4 regions of the Paenibacillus sp. fava2 genome follow, and region 3 is predicted to be linked to each of the others. Evidence: riboswitches for the same ligand, from Rfam matches in the RefSeq annotation. Region 3 holds a riboswitch; each other region holds the start of a gene.

Region 1 (5,944 bases), 670 kb from region 3:
GCTGTGTCCATTTAGCCCGTCCGGCGGAGATGAACTGGTCAATGATAACCTGGGCAGCATTGGCGAAATCGCCGTACTGGGCTTCCCACAGCACAAAGGTATCCGGCGCAAACACATTATACCCGTACTCATATCCAAGCACCGATGCTTCCGAAAGCGGGCTGTTATATACCCCGAAGGAAGCGTTGGAGGATTTGAGCTGGTGCAGCGGGGAGTGGAGTGCTCCGGTCTCGCTGTCATGCAGCACCAGATGACGGTGGGCAAAGGTGCCGCGCTGCGAATCCTGGCCGCTGAGGCGGATCGGAGTGCCGTCCTTCAGGATTGTTGCAAAAGCCAGTGTCTCGGCCAGCGCCCAGTCGACCCGTTCCCCGTCCTTCAGTGCATCCTTGCGGCGCTGGAGAATCCGCTCCAGCTTAGGATACACCTTGAAGCCGGCCGGAGCTGTCAACAGCTCCTGGTTGATCTCCTTCAGTGTGCTGAGCGGGACCGCTGTCGGGCGCGGTGCTCTGGATTCAGCTTCAAGCACCACCGATGTTTTGGATTCGCCGTTCTTATGCTTGCCTTCCTTCATGGATTCGAAGGCGGCCTGCAGCACGCTTTCCGATTCGGCACTCATGCGCTGCACTTCTTCTGCAGTGATGATCTTCTCGCTCTGCAGCCGCTGGGCATACAGCCTGTAGACCGTCGGATGGCTGCGGACTTTGCCGTAAACAACCGGCTGGGTTGTCTCCGGGTCATCCATTTCATTATGGCCGTGACGGCGGTAGCCGATCAGATCGATGACGAAATCCTTTTTGAACAGATTGCGGTAAGCGCTGGCCAGGCGGACTGCCGAAATGCAGGCCTCCGGATCATCGGCATTCACGTGCACAATCGGGATTTCATAGCCCTTGGCCAGGTCACTGGCATAATGGGTGGAGCGGGAATCTTCACTCTCTGTAGTGAAGCCGATGCGGTTATTGACGATAATATGCACCGTTCCGCCATTCTGATAACCCTTCAATTTGCCGATATTGAGTGTTTCCGCAACGATGCCCTCGCCTGGGAAAGCAGCATCCCCGTGCATCAGCACAGCGATAGCCTTGCTGGTATCCAGCTTGGGCAGGCCAGGTGTGCTCCGGTCCTCCTGAGCTGCCCGGGTAAAGCCCTCGACAACAGGATTAACAAATTCCAGGTGACTCGGGTTGTTGGCCAGCGTAATCCGTGTGCGCACCGTTTCTCCCTGGCGTACAGCGCGGTCAGCGCCGAGATGATATTTGACATCCCCGGTCCAGCCGTAGTTGATGCCCATCGAGCCTTCGGAAGGAAACAGCTCCTTATTCGGAGAATGATGGAACTCTGAGAAAATAATATCATACGGCTTGCCCAAAATGTGAGCCAGTACGTTAAGACGCCCCCGGTGAGCCATTCCCATAAGAATATGCTCTGCACCGTCGTGTGCCGCAGCGCGTACAATCTCATCCAGCATCGGTACCAGGGCATCGTTGCCTTCAAGGCTGAAACGCTTCTGGCCGACAAAGGTTTTGTGCAGGAAGGTCTCGAACTGCTCCACCTGAATCAGGCGGTTCAGAAGCTCCTTGCGTTCATTGTTGTTCAGCGGAGCGGGGGAGCTCATGGATTCCGCCTGGCTGTTCAGCCAGCGCAGCTCCTTCTCCTCATGGACATGCCCGAATTCATAGGCAATAGTCCGGGTGTATGCCTGAAGCATCCGCTGTACCGCGTCCCAGGCGGTTCTGACATCATTCGGCGCGTTCTCCCAGATCAGCGAGGCAGGCATCGCCGTAAGATCCTCGCGGGTCAGGTCATAGGTACGGAAATCCAGCCACTGGGCCATCGGGTTCTCCCCGCGTTCAAGCGGATCGATATTGGCGGCGCGGTGGCCGTGTATACGAATATTGGCGATCAGCTTTGAGGCTCTTACCGCCTTTTTCAGCCACTCGGCATCCCCGGTGACAGCAGGCATCGGAGCCGGCTCCGGTAAAGGTGCCATCGGCGGCGGGCCGGATGCAGTAAACAGATCGCGGTAATTAGGTTCTACTGAAGAAGGATCATTGATAAACTGTTCATACTTGTCTTGGATATAGCCCAGATTGGGTCCGTGATAATTGCTCCAAACGGATTCATTATAGGGTCCTTTGGCTGCCATGAATACATCCTCCTAACGGATGAACCCCACATGCGCCAGAAAAAGCACCAGCAGCTGGCGGGGCTGATATGTTTGCGGTTTCATTTCACTACTATTGTGCAACTTTAACGTCTGCTAATCAATTCATACTTTGTGCTATTCCGTTCGCAAAACGGTATGATTCAGACCTTAATTCATCCAGAACCATCATAAATGCGGAGAGCTGATTGGACCCTCGAAAATTGGGTAAATAAGTCTATATTTACTTCTAGGAAAATAGGTTGAACGCTCCGCTAGTTTTAGGTCATAGCGCACAGTTTTCATATAGTTTAATCAAAATATTACAAAATGAATCGTGAACTCCGAAGATATTCCTATAAAATATTTCCAACAATCGACACACTTTTTGTGGAAGGTGCTATATAATGTTATTGCAGATAGCGTTTTCATTCATTATTAGCCAGATCCTTTCATGTAAAGGGTCCAGTAAAGGGTAAACCTGGACGAAAGACAGGGGCACAAAGTCTCGGATCTAATGTAGAAATACTATGATGGCCGGACTGCCTGGGGACGCGTAATCTTAGGAGGAGATTTCTTGGATAAGTCCAACCAGGGGAATGTCGGAGAACTGCAGACGGGTGATCTGGATCTAGAGTGGGTGTACTTAATGATGGCGGCCAGAAAGGCCGGTCTCAAGGTGGAGGAAATCCGCCGGTTTCTGAGTGAAAGAGCTTTGCAGGCGATGTAGTGCAGTAGAGCATCCGGATATTACATACAAAAAAGGGCACAGCTAACGAGGCTGTGCCCTTTTTTGTATGTCCGGAAGGAAAACCTCCGGATGTCTATTCCTTCTGCTCCAGCCGCCATTTCTGATAGTCCAGAAACTCCTTGAATTCCCGCTTGCTTATGCCGGAAGCCATAGCCTCCTGTACGAGACGGAACCATTCTCCGTCAAGCGATGCTTCCTGCGCTTCTACAGGTTCACCGTACAGCAAGACATGAATGGATACCTCAAGCGCATCAGCCATCTTCTCAATGAACTGGATGGAGGGGTTGGATTGAATATTTCTTTCCACATTGCTTAGGTATGATTTCGCCACGTCCGCCTTATCCGCAAGCTCGGATAAAGACAGGCCCTTCTCCACGCGGAGCTGATGAATGCGACTTCCTAAATGTTCCGGCACAGTTAAACGCCCCTCCGCACTTTTTGTTAACAGTATAGCAAATAACCCTACGACGGACAAAGGACTATCAAAAAAGTTATGGATCTATTCGTAAATCCCCCCGCCTTAATTTCCTTCTCCGGAACTGAATTCATTGTACATGACGATAATATCTGTTTTCTGTAAAATCGTTCTTTAAAAAGTACGATATCATGAGCAAATCGCCGTAAATCGGAGGAAAAAGCGATCAAAATCGTTCTTTATAACGAATTTTGCTTGAAAATGAGAGTTTAAATTTGTAAGGGTGATGACATATACTAAGGCCAAGGTTCTTTATAACGAACAATATATGTTCTTCATAAAGATCATATAACTGATAGATGAACTAGTATGCATGTCACATGCACACTATTAAAGGAGAGGCTCAAATGAGGCTTTCACGGACATCGCGCAAGAAAAATAAAAGCCGGCTAACCCTCCCCCGGCTTGCCGGAATCGTAGTGATTTCTGCTTATGGAATCGGCCAAATCACTTCACCGACCTATGCGCTTATTACCAGCGGTACAACGTCGGAATCCGGCATTACGAGTGCATTTGTTTTCCCGGTTACAGTGGACCAATTAGCCAATCAGGCCAGTGAAGCGATGAACCGGGCTATTCTGAAGCATGAGGCGGCAAAAGGCGCACTGGCAGACATAGCAGACAAGGACGCGGATTCCAAAAAGGCAGGGAATCAGATCGGAAATATTCAGGAGGCTGCTGAACAGGCGCGCGGAGCTGCTGCTTCTGCCGCTGAATTGCTGGCTCAGCTCGAGGCTTACTCTCTGCGTTCACAGCAGGAGCTGGCGCAGCAAAGAGCGGAAATCGATCTTAGTCTGGCCCCTGCGGGAGTCGCCCTTGATCAGCTGGATACAGCGCAGCAGACGGATCCCGCTGCATTTGAACAGCTGCTGGTCAAGGCTGATCTGACAATGATCGAATATCAGGAAATGGTCCGCAGACTTGCTTCCACTGTGCGGGTAGATACATACGTGCGGGCGGCCTATCAGCAGGCTTTGACAGCGGCCTCTCAAGCCGGAAGCTACGCCGATGAAACTGCACAGCTGTACGCACAGGCAGCGGAAGCTCTGCAGGAGCTCAAAGCAACGGAGGAAAAGGCGAAGCTCGAAGCAGAAAAGAAGGCGAAGCTGGAGGCAGAAAAGAAGGCGAAGTCCGAAGCGGAAGAGAAAGCGAAGCTCGAGGCAGAGGAGAAGGCGAAGTCCGAAGCGGAAGAGAAGGCGAAGCTGGAGGCAGAGGAGAAGGCGAAGTCCGAAGCGGAAGAGAAGGCAAAGCCCGGGACTCAGGAACCGTCACAGCCGGAAGCTGAACCAGCCAAGCCCGATGCATCTGAACCTGCCGTACCGGATGTGCCTGCGGCAGACACGAATACTGACGGTATAACCGTAAAAATAGGACACAACACAACAGATTTCAATTAAGGAGATGCCTCAAGTGATACTCAAATGGACCCGCACTTTCATGATGTATGTTCTGATTGCCATGTTTCTGCTTCTGCTGATATCTGCGGTAACCAGCAGGATGAATGGCGGAACACCCAAAATTCTGGGGAAAGAAATTCTGACCGTCCTCTCTGGCTCAATGGAGCCCGGAATCAAGACCGGTGCTATCATCGCGGTTAACCCGGTAAGGGATGAGGCGCAGCGAGCGGCCTTTAAGCCGGGAGATGTGATTACCTATAAGTCTCTGGATGGATCAGGCAGCCTGATTACCCACCGTGTTGTGAGCGTCAGCGGTACAGGATCTGAGCTTGCCTACATTACCAAAGGCGATAATAACGATGCCGAGGACCCGTCGCCGATACCTGCAGGCAATGTTGTTGCAAGCTACGCTGACTTTACGGTTCCTGTAGCCGGGTATTTGATGAACTGGGTAAAATCGACCGCGGGTATCATTGTCGTAATTCTGATTCCCGGTATTTATCTGGTTGTTTCGTCAATAATCACGATTTTTAGAGCAATCATGCGGATGGACGACGATTCTGCAGAGCTGCAGACCGCAGCCGGTGATTCCCCGCCGGTAACGAACGGTTGATGCTTCCATTAACGCGCTCACGCGGTTAGGGAAGATTCAATAAATATTCCATTATATTCTCCATGCATGGAGACCAGGAGGAGACAAATTACAATGGCTAATCTTAAAAAGACAATCGCAATGGCAATGGCGACTACTGCACTGGGGGCTACTTTAATTGCCGGGGGGTCCTTCGCGATCTTTACGAGTTCGGTACAGAATACAGGCAATACCTTTGCTGCCGGAACACTGAAGATAGGCCTGGATAAAGAAGATATAGACGGTACTCCTGCCAAGTATTTTACTCTGACGAATTGGGCTCCGGGAGATTCTGACATCCAGCCGGTAGTAGTAACGAACAAAGGCACACTTGAGCTGCGTTATGATCTTGCCCTCGCTGTAGGCGGTGATCTTGGCGGCGGTACGCATCCGGTCACCATTAAGGCCTATTCGGATGCTGCCGGAACAACTGCGCTTACCGTAACTGACCGTGTGCTGGCCGTCGGCGCTTCTGAGACCATTTATGTCAAAGTGGAGTTCCCTAAAGATGCAGGCAATGAATATCAGGGCAAATCCGGAACAGCCA
Region 2 (5,944 bases), 960 kb from region 3:
CCCTGGCTCATCTCAATGCCGGCGGCAACCCGCCGACCGACGGTATTGTACTGGTTACGTCGATTGCCAATCTCGGTTTGCTGGTCTATACGCTGTATACCGGGTATATGGTATATATCCGCAAACAGATCAAGCCGCTGGCACCCCCGGATACTGATGCTGAGAAGTATGCTGCCGATCTGGCGCTTGCTGAAGGAATACGTCCGCTGGAGAGCAAAGGGAAGCCACGGTTCAGACTACAGCGCAAAGACTGGATCTGGATGCTGGCCATTACAGCAGTCTATACAGCTATTGCTCTCGTGAATCTCGGTTCAACCAAGGCGCCGGAAACGTTGTGGGAGCCTGCGGCCAGCGGTGAAAGCTTCTATGTCGATCTAGGCCAGAGCAGACAGCTGGAGCGTGTGAATATATTCGGAGGTGTAGGCACAGGCAAGTTCAAGCTGGAATTCAGTGAGACCCCTGACGTCTGGGGCAGCCCGCTGGATATAAGCGAGGATGTGGGCAATGTCTTCATTTGGAAAAGCCAGCCGTTAAATGTAGCGGCAAGGTATGTGAAGCTGACCGTTACCACGCCAGGCTTTACCTTGAATGAGATAGCCTTTTATGAACAGGGGGGCGGCACAGCCACGCTTCCTGTTGCCGGTGTGACACCGGGTGCCGGGGCAGCAGCCAAGAGAGGCGAGCCTGCCAATCTGTTTGACGAGCAATCGCTGGTTCCGGAACATTCGAATTTCATGAACAGCACCTATTTTGACGAAATTTATCATGCCCGGACTGCGTATGAGCATTTCCACGGGATCGTTGCCTATGAAAATACCCATCCGCCGCTCGGTAAAATTCTGATTGGAGTAGGCATGGAGCTGTTTGGCGTTAATCCGTTCGGCTGGCGCATCATCGGTACCCTGTTCGGGGTTGCCATGCTGCCGCTTATCTATATGATGGGCCTGCGGCTGTTCGGGAGAACCAGGTACGCCGCTTTGTCCGCAGGGCTTTTTGCTCTGGATTTCATGCATTTTACCCAGACGCGCATCTCAACGATCGACGTCTACGGTGTATTCTTCATCATGCTGATGTTCTATTTCATGCAGCGCTATTTTACAATGAATTTCTACCGTGTTCCGCTGCGCAAAACCCTGGTGCCGCTGTTCTGGTCAGGCCTTTTCTTCGGAATCGGAGTCGCCTCCAAGTGGATTGTGCTGTATGGCGGTGCCGGACTGGCGGTTATGCTCGCATTGTCCCTGTTTGACCGCTATAAGGAATACCGGGCAGCCGGGCGCATGCTTGGGGAAGGCAAGCTCGGTGATCAGGAGATTAAGACAGCCTGCCGGACAGCCGACAGCTCCTTCTGGAAGAATACGATCATTACATTGGCCAGCTGCGTTGTGTTCTTCGTAATTATTCCTGCTGTAGTCTACAGCCTGTCCTTTATACCGGTGCTGTCCGTTACGGCAGAAGGTTATACCATTAAAGGGCTTATTGATGCCCAAAAAAATATGTATAACTATCACAGCCAGCTGGTAGCCACGCATCCGTTCTCCTCCTCCTGGTGGGAATGGCCGTTTATGAAACGTCCGGTATGGTTCTTCAGCGGTGGAGAAGGGCTGCCTGAGGGCAGGGTGAGCAGTATTGTTACTATCGGCAATCCGCTGATCTGGTGGACCGGGATTTTTGCGATGCTTGGAACAGTATGGCTTACAATCAAGCGCAAAGAGAAGAGTCTGTATATGCTCTGGATCGCCTTTTTCTCACAGTATGTGCCTTGGATGCTCGTTCCGCGCGAGACGTTCCTGTATCACTATTTTGCAATGGTGCCGTTCATGATCCTGGCTATTGTTTATGTTATGAAGCTGCTCGACAGCAAGGTTCCCGGAGCCGCCAAAATCCGTTATGCTTATGTGGCCCTAGCCGCAGTGCTCTTTATCACGTTCTATCCGGTACTGTCAGGAATGCAGGTTAGTGCCGATTATGTAAATATTGTGCTGCGCTGGTTCCCTTCCTGGGTGTTCTAGGGGCCAGCGGGCTAAGTAACTAAGCGTATGCTTTCGAAGCAAGTTTTGTACGAAGTAATACAGGGAAGCCCATGCTTATAAAACTTTTAGGAGGAAACAGGGTGAAAGCCAGATACAGTGTAGTTGTCCCGATGTACAATGAGGAGGAAGTCATTCAGCATACGTATGAGCGCCTAAAGAAGGTTATGGACGAATGCGGTGATTCCTACGAGCTGGTCTTCGTCAACGATGGCAGCCGTGACCGTACAGCTGAGATTATGCGCGGGATCAGCAGCCGTGATGAGCATGTCAAGCTGATTGACTTCTCGCGAAATTTCGGGCATCAGGTCGCGATTACCGCCGGGATGGACTATGCTGAAGGGCAGGCGGTGGTGGTCATCGATGCCGACCTTCAGGACCCGCCGGAGGTTATCCTGCAGATGATTGCGAAATGGAAGGAAGGCTACGAGGTTGTCTATGCCAAGCGGCTTAAACGCCATGGGGAGACGCTGTTCAAGAAGGTAACCGCCAAGCTCTTTTACCGTCTGCTGAGCAGCATGACGAGCGTGGAGATTCCGACTGATACAGGCGATTTCCGGCTGATTGACCGCAAAGTATGCGATGTGCTGCGCGGCCTGAAGGAGAAAAATCGTTATGTCCGGGGGCTGGTAAGCTGGGTAGGCTTCCGCCAGACGATGGTCGAATATGTGCGTGAGGAGCGTTTTGCCGGAGAAACTAAGTATCCGCTGAAGAAAATGGTCCGGTTTGCGCTGGACGGCATCACCTCCTTTTCCCATAAACCGCTCAAAATAGCATCCTATGTCGGATTCTTTTTGGCCTTCTCCAGTTTCTTATATCTCTTCTTCATCTTGTTTCAGAAGCTGTTCACGACGTGGGCAGTTCCCGGCTGGACCTCTATTGTCGGCGTCAATCTGCTATTTAACGGCATCGTGCTGATGCTGCTGGGGGTAATCGGAGAATACATCGGACGGATCTATGATGAATCCAAAGACCGGCCGCTGTATATTGTAAGGGAAACGAGAGGGTACGAGGACGGAGAATATCCGGACCTACGGGAAGGCAAACGTTATGAAAAGTAACAGACTGAACGCTGGGTTTATCCAGTTCCTAAAGTTCAACGCCGTAGGTTTGCTTAATACCTTGATAGATTTTGCAGTATTTACACTGCTGCATTCACTGGGGATGATGAACGCTCCAGCGCAGGTCATTTCTTATAGTGCAGGGACAGCGAATAGTTTTTTCTGGAACAAAAAGGTGACCTTTCGTGACCGGGCAACTAACCAGCGCGGCTCTGACCGTCTCCAGCTGGTGAGGTTTATCATCCTCAATCTGGCCGTGCTGGGTATTTCGGTGCTGCTGATGCATTTTCTGACGGACAGCTTCGGCATTCAGGTGCTGATAGCCAAGGTGTTCGTTACGTTCGTAACGGTAATTATCAACTTTTTCGGAAGCCGTATGTGGGTGTTCTAGGCAATTACCCGGACAGGGACTGCCCTGTTCAAGAATATAAAGGGGGATGTTCATGCGCAAGTTTTCCTATTTGATTATTTTGGCGGGCGTCCTTATTATGCTGTATCCCAAAGCAAGCGAGTGGTACAACGACAGGCAGCAGGCTAAACTGCTGGAGGAAGCTGAACAAGCCTACAGCGAACTGGCACCAACAGCCGGACCGGATCTGCAAAAGCCCTATGCGGAGGTGACCCAGCTGCTGGCTGAAGAGTCGGTGCAGGAGGAGGAGGTACAGCCTTCTGCGGAGCCCGTTGAAGAGATTGCTGTGGGCGGCAAAATCACCGGAATCATTGAGATTGACCGGATCGATCTGAAGCTTCCTGTTCTTGAAGGTGCGACAAAGGCGAATATGAAGCATGCTGCCGCCCATATGAAGGAGACGGCTCCGCTGGGTGAGGTAGGCAATGCGGCTATAGCTGCGCACAGATCCAGAACAGCCGGCAGGCTTTTTAACAGGCTGGATGAAGTAAAGATCGGGGACACCATCAAGATAAAGACGAGTGCAGAGGAGTATCAGTACGTAGTATATGATATTTCTATAGTGGAGCCGACGGATGTGTCGGTGTTGAACGGCAATGGGGAAGATAAAATCCTGACCCTAATCACCTGTGATCCGCTGGTTAACCCGACTCACCGGCTGATTATTCATGCTAAGCTTTCTTGAAAACAGACAAAAAAGGATTCAGCGCGAATTAACGAAAATTTTATTGAAAAATGCTGAAATTCTAGTAAAATAGGTCTTGTATCTGGGCGAATATATGGTAGTATATAACTATAAAAGCACACACGATAACGGCAAACCTATCGAAAGGTAGGGACGCAAAGCTAAAGGGCCTTCCCGTAAGGATGGCAGCCAGCTACCGAATGAAGGGCTTTTTTTGTTGGCTATTCAATCCAAAATCTAGTATTTTTGGTAGATTAAGAGATAGATAAAGCTGCACACGATAATGGCAAACCTATCGAAAGGTAGGGACGCAAAGCTAGAGGGCCTTCCCGTAAGGATGGCAGCCAGCTACCGAAAGGAGTTTTATCCATGAAAAAATTTTATTTCATGCTGTTAACATTGTTCGTAGTTGTCACTTCCGTTCAGACAAGCACAGCTTCAGCTGCAACTGCAGACTCAAGCTGGTTGAATACATCGAAGCTCGATCAAGGTGTTGTTGCAGTATCCTATGATGTACCTGCTGACAAACGTATCAAGGTTATGATTACGAAAGACGGCAACAGCTATACTTACAATCTGTATGCTTCCCAGTCGACAGAATCCTTCCCGCTGCAGCAAGGCAACGGCACTTATAAAGTATCTGTTCTTGAGAACACAACCGGTAACAAATATAAAGTGGTGTCTTCCGAAGATGTTGAGCTTAAACTCAGCAATGCTAACGCCGTATACTTGAGCTCCGTACAGAACGTGAAATGGACCTCTTCCGATAAAGCAGTACTGAAAGCTAAACAGCTTACAAAAGGCTTGACTACAGATGAAGCTAAGGTAAAAGCGATCTATAACTACATCGTAGCAAATGTTAAGTATGACAACGCATTGGCTGCTACTGTAACACCGGACTATATTCCTAACAATGACAGCACACTGCTCTCCAATAAAGGCATTTGCTATGACTATGCTTCCTTGTTCGCTACTATGCTTCGCAGTGAAGGCATTCCAACAAAGCTTGTAATGGGTAACACAAGCTATGTATCGACATATCATGCTTGGAATGAAGTTCTGCTTAATGGCAAATGGGTAACAATTGATACTACAGTTGACGCTGGCCTGGCTAAAAACAACAAAGACGTTGGCCTGACTAAAGTTGCGAGCAAATATAGCGCTGCTAAATTCTACTAAGAACCATGATAATACGGTGACATTGAGACAACCTGCTAATATAATTTAGCAGGTTGTCTTTTTTTTGATTAAGGGGTTGCTTTTTGTCAGTGATGTGGGGTATTATAGGTAAGCGTTGTTAGAGCGCGTCAAAGTTTGACTGAAATTGATTGAAAAATGGATTTCAAAAAAAAAGCTTGCGCTTCTGAAACAAACGTGATATTATATAAGAGTTGCTGCTGACGAGAACATCGAAAGCGACAACGAGCTTGATCTTTGAAAACTGAACAACGAGTGAGTATCGGAATTCACTTCGGTGATTCCAAAACTGATGATTTTCGCAGCGTCTTGTACGCTTTAGAAATTCATCTTGAGAATGTAAATTCTCGTCAGATGTTTCAAAATGAGCGAATCGCTCTTTTCAATACTTTATTGGAGAGTTTGATCCTGGCTCAGGACGAACGCTGGCGGCGTGCCTAATACATGCAAGTCGAGCGGAGCTTATCCTTCGGGGTGAGCTTAGCGGCGGACGGGTGAGTAACACGTAGGCAACCTGCCCCTTAGCCTGGGATAACTACCGGAAACGGTAGCTAATACCGGATAA
Region 3 (5,944 bases):
CTGCACTGGATCGAGGTGTACTTCATATAGTTCCGCGCTTCGCTGATGCCCAGCGCCTTCATCAGCTCCCAGGCGGCATAGTTGGAGGCGCCGATATAGCGGACCTTCCCGGAGGAGACCATATCATCTAAGGTACGCAGCGTTTCATCCAGCGGTGTGTAGGGGTCAAACGTGTGGATCTGGTAAAGATCCGCATAATCTGTCTTCAGGCGGCGCAGACTCCCCTCCAGCTCCAGCATCAGATGACGGCGGGAGGAGCCGCTGCCATACGGGCCTTCAGCCCGCGGCAGTCCTGCCTTGGTGGCCAGTACCGCTTCCTGCCGTCTTCCCTCCAGCGCCAGTCCGATAATCCGTTCAGATTCGGTACCGGCATAAATATTGGCGGTGTCGATAAAGCTGATTCCCTGCTCCAGGGCGGTACGGATAATCCCGATTGATGTTTTTTCATCGGCCCGCTTGCCGAAGGCGTTGGTTCCAAGGCCAAGGGCGGATACCTGCAGCCCGCTGTTGCCTAACCGGTTAAATTTCATGCTGTGTCACTCCTCTGAATGGTTTGTTGGCGGATTCAGCTTCTCTTCCGCAGCGAACATATCAAGCGCAGTATCAATGAGCAGCCTGACGGCAATAGAAGCCTCCTCCAGTGAATGGACGGCGATATGAACATCGCGGTAAGCATCCGGAGACAGCTCGCGGATGATAACATTGCCGGGCGGCGCAAGCAGCGACAGCTCGGACAGCACGCCGACAGCCAGACCCTCTTTGATCATGTTGAGCGCTGTACTGTAGCTGTTAACCACATATTTTACATTAAGCTGACTGTCTGCCCGTCTGAACAAATCAACGACCGGAGGCTCATAACCGGCTTTGCAGATCATCATGGGTTCATGCTCCAGGTCCTTTACATGGACAATCCCGTTTCGGCCGAGAGGGTGTCCCTCCGGCAGCACGGCGTACAGCTTCTCCCGGAACAGCGGAATGGTTTCAAACTCCTCAAGCGGCGGGATAATCAGTCCGGCATCAATCTGGCGGGTCTCCAGCCACTCCTTCACTTCGGCGACCGATCCTTCATGGACAGAAATGTCTATGCCTGGATACCTGTCCGTAATGGAGCGAATGATCTTGGGTACAAAGTAAGCGGCCGCCACCGGGAAGGCTCCAATCCGGATCAGTCCCTTCTCCAGCCCCTTTTCCGCAGAAACCTCCTGCTCCACCTTGTTGAACCCGCTGAGAATCTCCCGGAAAATAATCAGGATACGCTTGCCAACCTCCGTAAGCACCAGCCCGCTGCGCCGGTCACGCAGCAGCAGCTTGACGTCAAGCTCTGTCTCAAGGGCGGAGATGGCCCGGCTGACCGCCGGCTGGGTCATGTTCAGCTCCTGGCCGGCTTTGGTGAAGCTGCCGGTTTCGGCAATTTTGACAAATAAAAGGATCTGATTATTATTCATAACAAATTTGGTATGCACCTCATGATTATTATTCATTTCAATTATGAACATGGTTATTGTATCATTTGGAATGAAAATGATACAAGAGGTGAACGCAATGTCACAACGCAGCCGTACGGTTCTGCTGCTTGCTTTTCTGGTAATTGTCTGGGGCATCAACTGGCCTCTTTCCAAAATCGCCTTAACCTATGCCCCTCCGCTGCTCTTCGCGGGTATCCGTACAGTCATTGCGGGAATCATTCTGATTATAGCCGCACTTCCCAAATGGAAGCAGCTTGAATTCCGGCGGCTATGGCCGGTCTATCTGGCTTCGGCAGTGCTCAGCATCGTCTTTTACTACGGGTTTCAGACCATAGGGCTGCAATATGTCCCTTCCGGCCTGTTCTCGGCCATTGTCTTTCTGCAGCCTGTACTGCTGGGTATCTTTGCCTGGATCTGGCTTGGAGAGAGCATGTACGGACTGAAAATATTCGGTCTCCTGCTCGGCTTCGCCGGGGTAGCCGCGCTCAGTATCGGCGGTTTTACCGGCAGCATCTCTGCGGCTGGTGTACTGCTGGCTCTGGCCAGCGCGTTATGCTGGGCGCTTGGTACCGTATATATGAAGCGGAATGCGGCGCGGGTGGATATGCTGTGGCTGACAGCCATGCAGATCATGATCGGCGGTGTCATTCTGCTGGGTGCCGGCTCCGTTACAGAGAGTTGGGCAGCCATTACCTGGAGCGGCGCTTTTATTATGAACACACTGTTTATTGCCGTATTCGTCATCGCCCTTGGCTGGATGGTTTATTTCAAGCTGATTAATGAGGGTGAGGCCGGAAAAGTGGGCTCCTTCACCTTCCTGATCCCGTTAATCTCCATCGGCTCAAGCGTGGTGCTGCTGCACGAACAGATTACACTTAATCTTATTGCGGGGATGGTGCTCATCGTTGGCAGTATTCTGCTGGTGAATGTAAATCTTGGGCGTAAGCGGCGGCTGAAACATTCACTCTAAAAGAGATGCTCCGCCAGGCGGTTCCTGGTTATGATCAGACCCAAAGAGCCTGCAGGCTGCCTTTGTGCGGCATTCTGCAGGCTCTTTTCGTATGGGTCAGGTCCGGTTTCTTAACCGCAGGCTCTGGGCCGTGAAGACGGCTTCTCCCGCAGGTAGAGTGAACTTGGCGGTATGTTCGCCAATGGTTATCCGGGTATCTTCTATTTGGCGGACGCTGATTTTGCGGCCGGCGGCAAGCACAGACTGCCGGCCTGCTGCAGCTCCGGCCTGCTGCAACGCAATGGAGTCTCCGGCTTCAACTGTAGAACCGTTGCATACCGATTGTGCCATCAGGAAGCGGACATTACCCGCTGCCAGCAGTGTGCTGTTCGCAGCGCCCTCTCCATGAATATAAAGGTCTCCTCCGGAATGGAGCAGACTGTCCTCCGAGCAGGCAAGATCAAGCCGGACATTCCCCTCATGCATATGGAGAATCCCGTCACGAAGCTCCTCCAGCAGATCCAGAAAGGTGGTGATCACGGCGTCATTAATAAATTCAGTGAACTGTCCGGGATGCAGGAAGATCTCCAGCATATGCTTTAACTGCCCGGAATCAGCCGGAGCTGCAGGCTTGCCCTCGGCAAGCAGCTCCTGCAGCCCCTTCATCAGGCCGGGAAGATGGACGTATTTGCTCTCCAGCAGGAGCAGTATGACCAGCCCGTATTTCACGGGCTGCTGCCGGGAGCGGAGATTCTCCTCCAGGAGGAGGGCGGCGTTCCTGAGCAAGGACAGCTCATCAATCAGCTGTCCGGGAATTGTATACAGCCGGTGCTGTTTTGCCCCGCAGTCGCCGCAGTAGATGCGGCAGTCCGTTACTTTGCCGCGTATGATTACACTGCCGGTAGCGGCAATGACGGCATGACGGACATCGCCGAATATGTATACGTTTCCTAATGCCTCTATCGTGCAATGATCACCGATTCCACCCGGAAACATTACATCTCCTGCAAACCAAACTGCACTGTTAGCGGTGATCATACTCTTCTGCACTACATGCATATCGGGAAAATCAATGCTCATCATCCGGGTTCCCCAGCCTGTAATCCGCGGCCGGCCGTCACGGAGCGCAGCAATATCGCCGTTCGGGAGCAGCGAGTAGCAATCAGCAGGCTTCAGGATGATATCCTCCGGCGGGGGAGAGGGCAGAATGCTGCCGTAAACGTCAGAACCGGGCAAGCCTTCCTGCGGAGGCAGCCTGCGTGCCAGTATCCCGCCTGTCCGTACAGAAGGGATCCCTGGATAATCAAGTATATTCTCCGGATCAGGGACTTCACTGCTGCTGAATACTTCAGCGATAGACAGTCTGGCCAGGGGCTCAAGCCGTCCGTCTGTTCCCGGCAGCGGCGGTTTGCCCACTGCGATGCAGACCGGGAGATAAGTCGGATTATTCAGCTCGGCATACAAGGCAGGAATGTTGAGATTGGGAATGAAGGAGCTATTGGAGAGTTCGGCCAGAATCTGATTAACGGTCAGCCTGGAGAGCAGCAGATCATAGTTCGGCTCCGCCCGGACACAGACCTCAGCCGAAGCCGGGCAATTGACCAGCCTCCAGGCATACTTTTCGACCCGGTAGAGGGTAAAGTAGGCGCTTAGCCCGTCCTCAGAAACAGTAATCTGGTACTGCGGCTTCTCGCTGATTTCCCAGCTCAGATGGTCAGATGATGTAATGGCAACAGGCTCGGCTGCTTTGATCCGGTTAATCTTGAGGACAACAGGGTGAAGGGCAGAGATAACAGCAGCTTTGCCGCCGGGCAAGGGAGGTGTTATAAAAATCTGGTCATTCTGCACGATGATTCTCCCGTTCTTCTCCTCATTACCGGCTGTTCCAAACGGCTTGGAGCGGATGGAGGACTGTATGGGATCAGCAGTACTGAAGGCAGGCATGATACTGAACGCATGCCGTGGCTGTTCGAGAGTGTGGTTCGGCATTGTTATAACCTCGCTTCTAGTTTTATCAGAAACCGGCAGCCTGGCAGCCGTAAATGCGACAGCGCATTGTTAGGCCCATTGCTTTGCGTCCTGCCCTTTCGGACAGTTTGCCATTATACATGAGACATTGATAAACATTCAGCATGAGGTCATTTATTCGACTAGAATCGGCAATAAAAGATTCATAACTGGTGCTATAGTACTGAATTCCGACAAATGCTGCAAATAATCCTAATTTTAATACTTGTGCAGTGAGTTTTCAACTGTAAATTCATCCGAAAATTGCAGCTGGAGTACGGTGTAAGAGCCGGTATTGGGTCTTTATCTCCAGTCAGGCTCCGGGAGGCGGATTCTTAGCATGGAGGTTGACTCCGGACCTTTTTGGAGGAGACCCCAAAGCGTTAAGTGTTTATCCTAAAAAAGACCCTCCCAAGCTTAAAGCTTGTGGGAGAGTCCTTTGCTTCCGAGACGGATGCTGCGGGCGGATCCGCTTCTTACCGGAACGGCCGCTGCAGAAACGGCCGTATAATCGGCCTGTTCAATAACATCAAGCACCCGGTTCAGATGTGAAAAGACGGCGCCGAGATCGCGGATGGCTGTCAGCGGACATTCCGCCTGCAGCTCGGAGAACCAGGAGAGCTGCAGCTCCCGGGCCCGGCGCAGACATTCCGGCAGCGGCCGCCGGGCTTCGGCATCAGAAAGCGTCTTGGTGCCGTAGAGAGCGATGCAATCGGCTGCTGCAGCCATCACCTCATTCATCCGGTCCGAACCGGCGTAGTGGGCAGGCAGCAGGGTCAGCTCTTCAGCAATTTCCTGGATATAGAAATGAACCTTCTGCAGATGCGACGTGGCCTGGGTCAGCCCGCTCAGATCCTTGCGGCAGGGATAGTGCGACAGCGTGTACAGCAGCTCCTTCTGCAGGCTGCTGCTCTTCGCGAGCAGTCCGCCGGAGCGCTTCAGCATATCACGGGCCGGTTCACCGTTTCTGCCGCCCGAAGCGAGCCCACTTAATGAATCGGCCAGCAGCAGGCTTCCTTGAAGCGCCAGGCCCTTAACCTTGGCGAAGCCCTTGGGCGGGACAATAATCATATTGATCAACAGGGCGATGAGTACCCCGATCAGCGTCTCGGCAAGCCTCCATACGACATAATGGTCATGGTAGAAGGTAAGCGCGAGCACAGAGGTTACGCCGACCTGCGAGACGGCCTGGATGTTAATCCGGCAGGCGGTTGCAACGCCTATGCCAATCAGCAGAATCAGCAGGAGGGAGACGATTCCGACATCCAGGAAGCGTCCCACAATCAGGCTGACGGTTCCGCCGAGCACAATGCCAAGCAGCCGGTAACAGCCTTTTTCCAGGGAAGCCTTCACGGTGCCCTGTGTAATCAGAATCGCAGCCAGCGGTGCGAAGTATAGGTAATTATCGCCATAAAGACTGTGGACGGCCAGCCATGATAGGGAGGCAGCCAGGGTAATGCGTATCATATAAAGGGATAATCCAAATTTCTCAAGGCGGTCCTGTAACCCCTCGTTCATGTCG
Region 4 (5,944 bases), 810 kb from region 3:
TAGCATGCCGTATGGGCATTTGCGAAAAGCAGCATAAAAAAGGCTGCCCGGAGCTATACCCCTTCCGGCAGCAGCCTTTAAGCCTTCCTGGCGGAATCTCTAGTTCATCCGCCGGGCTTTACTGTTCCTAGCTTTTGCGTTTGCCGGTTCTGGTTCTGCTTAACAGCAGCCCCAAAGCGGCCAGCGTCAGACCTGTAATGTAATACGGAGCGGGACTCGATTCCCCGGTCTGCGGCAATGTAGCAGCTGCCGCTGCTGTAGTGCCGGGATCTGTAACACCGCCCAGCGGAATTTCATCATCGAGAATAATTTCATCATCCGGTCCCGGCCCGGCTGTCGGACTTGGCACCGGTGTTGCCTGCGGTACTGTCACTCCAGCTGCGGCTGCCGTTGCACTTGCGCCTGGACCAAGCGGTACAGGATTATCGTCGATGGCCAGTTCGTCATCTGTCACTATCGTTCCAATGACAGTCGGACCGGTCGGGGTTAACGGCGTTCCGCCCGGAATAGCGACTACACTCGTCGGCAGAGCCGTTGCCGGTGCTGTTGGAGCAGGTGTTACACCGCTTGTCGGTACTGCTGTAGAGGTGCCTGAAGTCGGTGTTGCTGCCGGCGTTTCAGTAGCCGGAGTACCTGAAGTCGGCGTCGGTGTTGGTGCTGTTGTCGGTACCGGCGTCGGCGTGCTTGTTGGTGCTGCCGTCGGCGTCGGTGTTGGTGCTGTTGTCGGTACCGGCGTCGGCGTGCTTGTCGGTGCTGCCGTCGGCGTCGGTGTTGGCGCTGTTGTTGGTACCGGCGTCGGCGTGCTTGTCGGCGCTGCCGTCGGTGTCGGTGTTGGTGCTGTAGTCGGTACCGGCGTCGGCGTGCTTGTCGGCGCTGCCGTCGGTGTCGATGTCGGTGCTGTAGTAGGTACCGGCGTCGGCGTGCTTGTCGGCGCTGCCGTCGGTGTCGATGTTGGTGCTGTAGTAGGTACCGGCGTCGGCGTGCTTGTCGGCGCTGCCGTCGGTGTCGATGTTGGTGCTGTAGTAGGTACCGGCGTCGGCGTGCTTGTCGGCGCTGCCGTCGGTGTCGATGTTGGTGCTGTAGTAGGTACCGGCGTTGGCGTGCTTGTCGGCGCTGCCGTCGGTGTCGATGTTGGTGCTGTTGTCGGTACCGGCGTCGGCGTTGCTGTCGGTGCCGTTGTCGGCTCCGGTGTCGCTGTGCTTGTCGGAACCGGCGTTGGCGTTGCTGTTGGTGTTACCGGGGTTCCGTTGTCACGGCCGGTATATGGCTTATGATGGAATTCCCCGCTTCCTTCCAGGGAAGCACCGATCATACTCCCGTTGATTTGCCCGTTATTAAAGGTAATCGCTGCGTTTGGTGCCAGCACAGTTCCCATTACACCGATACTCTCCAGCCGCAGAGCCGTTGCCTGCGGGAAGTTATAAAGCACCTTATTCTGGCTTACGCCAGTCAGCCCGTTTCCGTTCTTGAACGTGACCGAAGTTCCGTCAATATTAACGATAGCGGTAGATCCCTCCGGTGCAGTAATCCGCAGCTCATTGGCGGCAGTCAGCGTGCTTCCTGAAACCAAGAATACATTCAGCACAGGATCAGTGCCGGTCAATTTAATATTTCCATAGCTATCCTCAGTCTTGCCGTTCACCGTCAAAGCTGCAAGCTCCTGGGATTTAGCGCGGAGCAAGGCAAACTCCGAGACGAAGTTAATAACGTTCGCTTCTTTCCGCAGGGTTCCTGTCCCGCCCCGCGGTTTACCTGAACCTGTATAAGTGCCGCCGTACACGGCGTTACCGTTAACTTCCCCCATCTCATAGCTCAGATTGCCGCCAGCCACCAGCGAATCCATTTCTGAGCGTTCCGCAGCACTCAGGCTATGGCCTACCGAATATCCGCCCTGTGAAAGGGTAATATTGCCGCCTGCAGCCATTCTGCCTTCAGAATCACTATGGTAGCCTTTGAGATCACCAAGGATAAACACATTGTACTTACCCGCAACGCCCGGAAGGGGGGCACTGTCGGCTCTCACTTCACCCTGACCGGCCGAAGCCAGCCAGCCGCCGACCAGCAGGACTGCAGACATAGCCAGTGCAAAAGATAATTTGAATACAGATTTACGTTTCATTAATAATCCCCCCGTAAGATGCGATATAAATTTTGGTTATAGCAGCACCTTCACCTGAAAAATAAAAAAAACCGCCAGGAAGACAAGCTCCATGGCGGCCGGACGATCATAGCCCTCTCTCAAAGGCTGTAGACTCCTGACTTTGCGTCCCGCACTTTCGCGCGGTTTGCGATTATACATGAGAAGGTATGTAATTGGTAATAGAGAAAATAGTCTATGACATTTGTTACTTTAGAACTAAACTCAGTGTATTCCCTGATCCTCTGTATTGTCAATCTATTCCTTATAATATTTTGCCAATAACATTAGGAATTTTTCAAAAAAGAGCCTGTACGGCGGATTATATGCAGAAAAGCACTATAATTCTATCTATTCTCCAACTGATTCTCTCTCATGCTCAGGAATACCCGTACTCATTTACTTAAAATTGTTGTATTTAAAATATTTTCATTCTAGTAGTTTTGAACTACTTATTATTGAGATTATTATATTCCCGATTTAAGTAAAAAAGACTCCCCGCGGATCACTCCGCAGACAGTCTTCGTTCTTTGCGTGGGTTTAATATTATAACAGCTGCAGCCAGCCGATCATTGACATCCAGAGCGGAATACTTAAAAACAGGCCAAACACCAGACCGCGGCGGAGACTTCCTTCGTGATTCATCATCATTCTCCTTTTTTAACTGCATTATTCTTATCCTTAGTATTTCAAATTCAATATAAAACAATTCTAAATATTTTATTGTGAAAAATATCACATTATTACTGTTATTTTAAAATATTATGTTGCAAACAAAAAGGCCTTGCCATGGGAGTTGGCAAGACCTGCAGGGTACCATATAACACTGGGGGGTGTCTGGTATATTCACTATAAAGGATCTACCTGAAAATAAGCTGATAGCAAGCTAAAAATTACATTAAAATGGTCCAGCAGCCCAAAGTGCTGATCACTACGACCAGCGCTACAGGATAAAGAATTTTCCGGCTCACCTTATCTCTGAAGGTAAAAAACAGACATATCATACAAAGCCACGCAATTAGGAGACTGCCCATTTCCTATGCATTCGCTCCTTCCTGACCTCTGATCTATATTAAGAAGATACCCGCCGGGCACCCGATACATACCATTTTGTACGGCATTTTTTTCTCCTATATATAGAAGAAAAGCGCGGCAACCGGTAAAATCCGGAACACCGCGCAGCATCAATTGTTGTAGTTCCAGCCTGTGCTTGCATAAGTACGGTCTCTCGCTCCCTTACTAATATAAAGCAAACTGCTGATTTGTCAAATGGAACAGCTTCCCGGAGACTCTCAGATGCAGAGCTCAGCACCTTCCGCTGCAAAAACAAAGCGCAGCATCGGACTGAACAGCGGCTGCAGCACAGACATATGTCCTTCGCCCTGGAATTCCTTATAGGACAGCCGGCTGAGCCCGCAGCCGTTATATGGGATCAGCCGCTCATGGAAGGCCCTGGCATTCTCCAGCATACCGGCCTCCTCCGAGCCGATGCCGATCATCAGCGAGCAGGCAAGCTCCCCGCTGCGCAGCTTGTCCTCCAGCTCCGGCAGCATATCAAACAGCACCCTGCCCTTCCACCAGAGGGACGGGCTGCCTGCGATATAAGTGCTGAACAGCCGGCTGCGGCGGATCAGCGTATACAGGGCGAAGAAGCCGCCCAGTGAATGTCCGAACAGCGCAGCCCTGGAGTGATCCACGCGGTATCTGCGGCTGATCAGCGGCATCAGCTCCAGCTCAATAAAGTCGAGAAAGGTATCCGCCCCGCCGTTCACCGGCCAGGGGGAGCCGTCCGGACGCAGACCCTGCTGTACATCCGGCAGGGTAAGATCGCGGAAGCGCCGCTCGGCCACAAACGGCCCGTCTGCCGGATAACCGATGGAGATTACCATACCGGACGGAAGCCCCCGCGGATGCCGGGTCTGCAGCCGCATCGCATCGTTCAGGGAAGCGAAATAGGCATTGCCGTCGACGGTGTACAGAACCGGGTAACCCTCCGGCGGCGGGGGCTTCAGCGGGATATGGGCAAAGATCCGGTAAGTCAGGCCATTATACAGGGAGGTCATGTCCCACATCTCGGTTCCCGGCAGCATGCAGGCACTGACAGGTGAGATCAGCCCAGGCTCCATCCCGGCCCGCAGCGCCCCCGCCTCCTGTCCGTCAGCCGCTCCGTACAGCCACTGCAGCGCTTCAGGAAACTGCGCCGACATAGAGGCAAGGTCATGGGCAGCCCCGTCGGCAATCGAGAGCCGCAGCCGCTGCTCATCAGCCAGCTGCCCCCTCAGGTTGCGGTACAGCTGCAATGTGCTGGGCACGGCATGCCGCTGAATATTCTGCTTATATACGCCCTCACGGTTGCCTACAGAGAAATACAGCCGCTGCCCCCGGTCAGGCAGCGGGTTAGCTTCTGTGTAGCTAAGCATCCCTTCATACCATATGGAAGGTGACAGCATCCCGAACCTCCCGAAGGCATCGGGCCGGCGGTAAGCGGCCAGCAGCGTCACCAGGCCGCCCAGCGAATAGCCGATCAGCCCGGTATTGTCCGGTTCCGGGGCTGTCCTCAGGACAGAATCGATGTAAGGCTTGATGCCATCGGCGATTTCATCGAGATAGGCAGACCCGCGGCCGCCGAAGGCCGGTCTGCCTTCTGTTGCAGCAGACTCCGGCCAGGGTGTATAATCATCATTTCGGGAAGAGGTGCTGATCCCGACGACGATCAGCTCGGCCAGCAGCCCCTCCCGGAACAGCCTGTACATATAATTTAAGGTATTCATCATTAAGGTTGCGCCGTCATGCAGATATACTGCAGGATAACGCTTTTGGGATAATGCATAGGAAGGGGGCAGGAACACCGTCAGCCGGCGCCCCTGCCAGTCCAGCTCTTGCACTTCAAACATCGGGCCTTCATCCTCTCATCCTTTATCTCTGGCGGTTTCTTTCGTTATTATGAAAGCTTTTGATTACTTGTACCATAGACGGAGGCCGGAACAGGCATGGATTTTTGGATGCCGGGTACGTAAGGCCTCTTTTCAGCACGGCTCAGACTATATTAAAAATTAGAATAAAATTTTAGAGAACAGATTGCAGGCGGGGCTTGGCCTGACCGTTTCTGAAGGGCTTTCAGAGGGCCGCTAAGGGCTTTCTGATCTATTGACTTTCCAACATATAGTGTTTAATATGATTGAAGTCACCTAAATGTAGTGTATATAGTAGTTAAACTCATATACCTAGCGGAACACCCGAATACAACTAGCGAAGTATAAATAGAACCATTGTTATAGGAGGTTAGAGCGACTATGCTGATTGCTTACGATTCCAAAACCGGCAATGTCAGACGTTTTATCAACAAGCTGAAGCTGCCTGCTGTACAAATCGAAGAGCATATGACGATCGACGAGCCTTACGTGCTTGTTACATACACCACCGGATTTGGACAGATCCCAGAGAAGGTGTCCTCTTTTTTGGAGAGGAACCATTCCAGGCTGAAAGGCATTGCCGCCAGCGGCAACAAAAACTGGGGTGAGCTGTACGCCCATAGCGCAGATCTGATCGCAGAACGATATAATGTGCCGGTAGTCGGCAAATTCGAGCTTTCAGGTACTTTTGGCGATGTGGAGCGAATTAAACAGGAGGTGAACCGGGTTGCGGCATATTGAATTGAATAACATGTTGATGAAGAGAGACGAGACCGGATTTTTCCAGCTCGATAAAGACCAGGAGGCTGTAGCGGAGTTCATGCGTGATGTGGAGCGCCGCAGCTTGACCTTTACAAGCACCAAAGCCAAGATTGATTATATGATTGCCAATGAC

What was found. Region 3 has a riboswitch for cyclic di-GMP ahead of AC4G46_RS30810 (flagellar assembly protein A). Riboswitches for the same ligand answer to the same signal wherever they lie in the genome.
Region 1: linked by a shared signal. The riboswitch ahead of AC4G46_RS01725 (anti-repressor SinI family protein) and the one ahead of AC4G46_RS30810 (flagellar assembly protein A) in region 3 are both predicted to bind cyclic di-GMP.
Region 2: linked by a shared signal. The riboswitch ahead of AC4G46_RS03125 (transglutaminase-like domain-containing protein) and the one ahead of AC4G46_RS30810 (flagellar assembly protein A) in region 3 are both predicted to bind cyclic di-GMP.
Region 4: linked by a shared signal. The riboswitch ahead of AC4G46_RS02430 (choice-of-anchor A family protein) and the one ahead of AC4G46_RS30810 (flagellar assembly protein A) in region 3 are both predicted to bind cyclic di-GMP.

Annotation. Positions count from the first base shown of each region.
Region 1 covers NZ_CM177755.1:385,776-391,719, forward strand. The annotation lists gene AC4G46_RS01720 (2-oxoglutarate dehydrogenase E1 component) at 1-2,146, opposite strand, end outside; cyclic di-GMP riboswitch class I at 2,608-2,693, shown strand; gene AC4G46_RS01725 (anti-repressor SinI family protein) at 2,721-2,873, shown strand; gene AC4G46_RS01730 (helix-turn-helix domain-containing protein) at 2,968-3,309, opposite strand; gene AC4G46_RS01735 (hypothetical protein) at 3,717-4,766, shown strand; gene AC4G46_RS01740 (signal peptidase I) at 4,780-5,379, shown strand; gene AC4G46_RS01745 (TasA family protein) at 5,473-5,944, shown strand, end outside.
Region 2 covers NZ_CM177755.1:676,137-682,080, forward strand. The annotation lists gene AC4G46_RS03105 (glycosyltransferase family 39 protein) at 1-2,009, shown strand, start outside; gene AC4G46_RS03110 (glycosyltransferase family 2 protein) at 2,111-3,088, shown strand; gene AC4G46_RS03115 (GtrA family protein) at 3,078-3,479, shown strand; gene AC4G46_RS03120 (class D sortase) at 3,532-4,182, shown strand; cyclic di-GMP riboswitch class I at 4,303-4,383, shown strand; cyclic di-GMP riboswitch class I at 4,458-4,538, shown strand; gene AC4G46_RS03125 (transglutaminase-like domain-containing protein) at 4,552-5,361, shown strand; rRNA gene AC4G46_RS03130 (16S ribosomal RNA) at 5,770-5,944, shown strand, end outside.
Region 3 covers NZ_CM177755.1:6,986,708-6,992,651, reverse strand. The annotation lists gene AC4G46_RS30825 (aldo/keto reductase) at 1-530, opposite strand, end outside; gene AC4G46_RS30820 (LysR family transcriptional regulator) at 537-1,445, opposite strand; gene AC4G46_RS30815 (DMT family transporter) at 1,543-2,436, shown strand; gene AC4G46_RS30810 (flagellar assembly protein A) at 2,533-4,404, opposite strand; cyclic di-GMP riboswitch class I at 4,436-4,526, opposite strand; gene AC4G46_RS30805 (FUSC family protein) at 4,840-5,940, opposite strand.
Region 4 covers NZ_CM177755.1:521,303-527,246, reverse strand. The annotation lists gene AC4G46_RS02430 (choice-of-anchor A family protein) at 128-2,119, opposite strand; cyclic di-GMP riboswitch class I at 2,210-2,300, opposite strand; gene AC4G46_RS02425 (alpha/beta hydrolase) at 3,430-5,031, opposite strand; gene nrdI (class Ib ribonucleoside-diphosphate reductase assembly flavoprotein NrdI) at 5,431-5,790, shown strand; gene nrdE (class 1b ribonucleoside-diphosphate reductase subunit alpha) at 5,777-5,944, shown strand, end outside.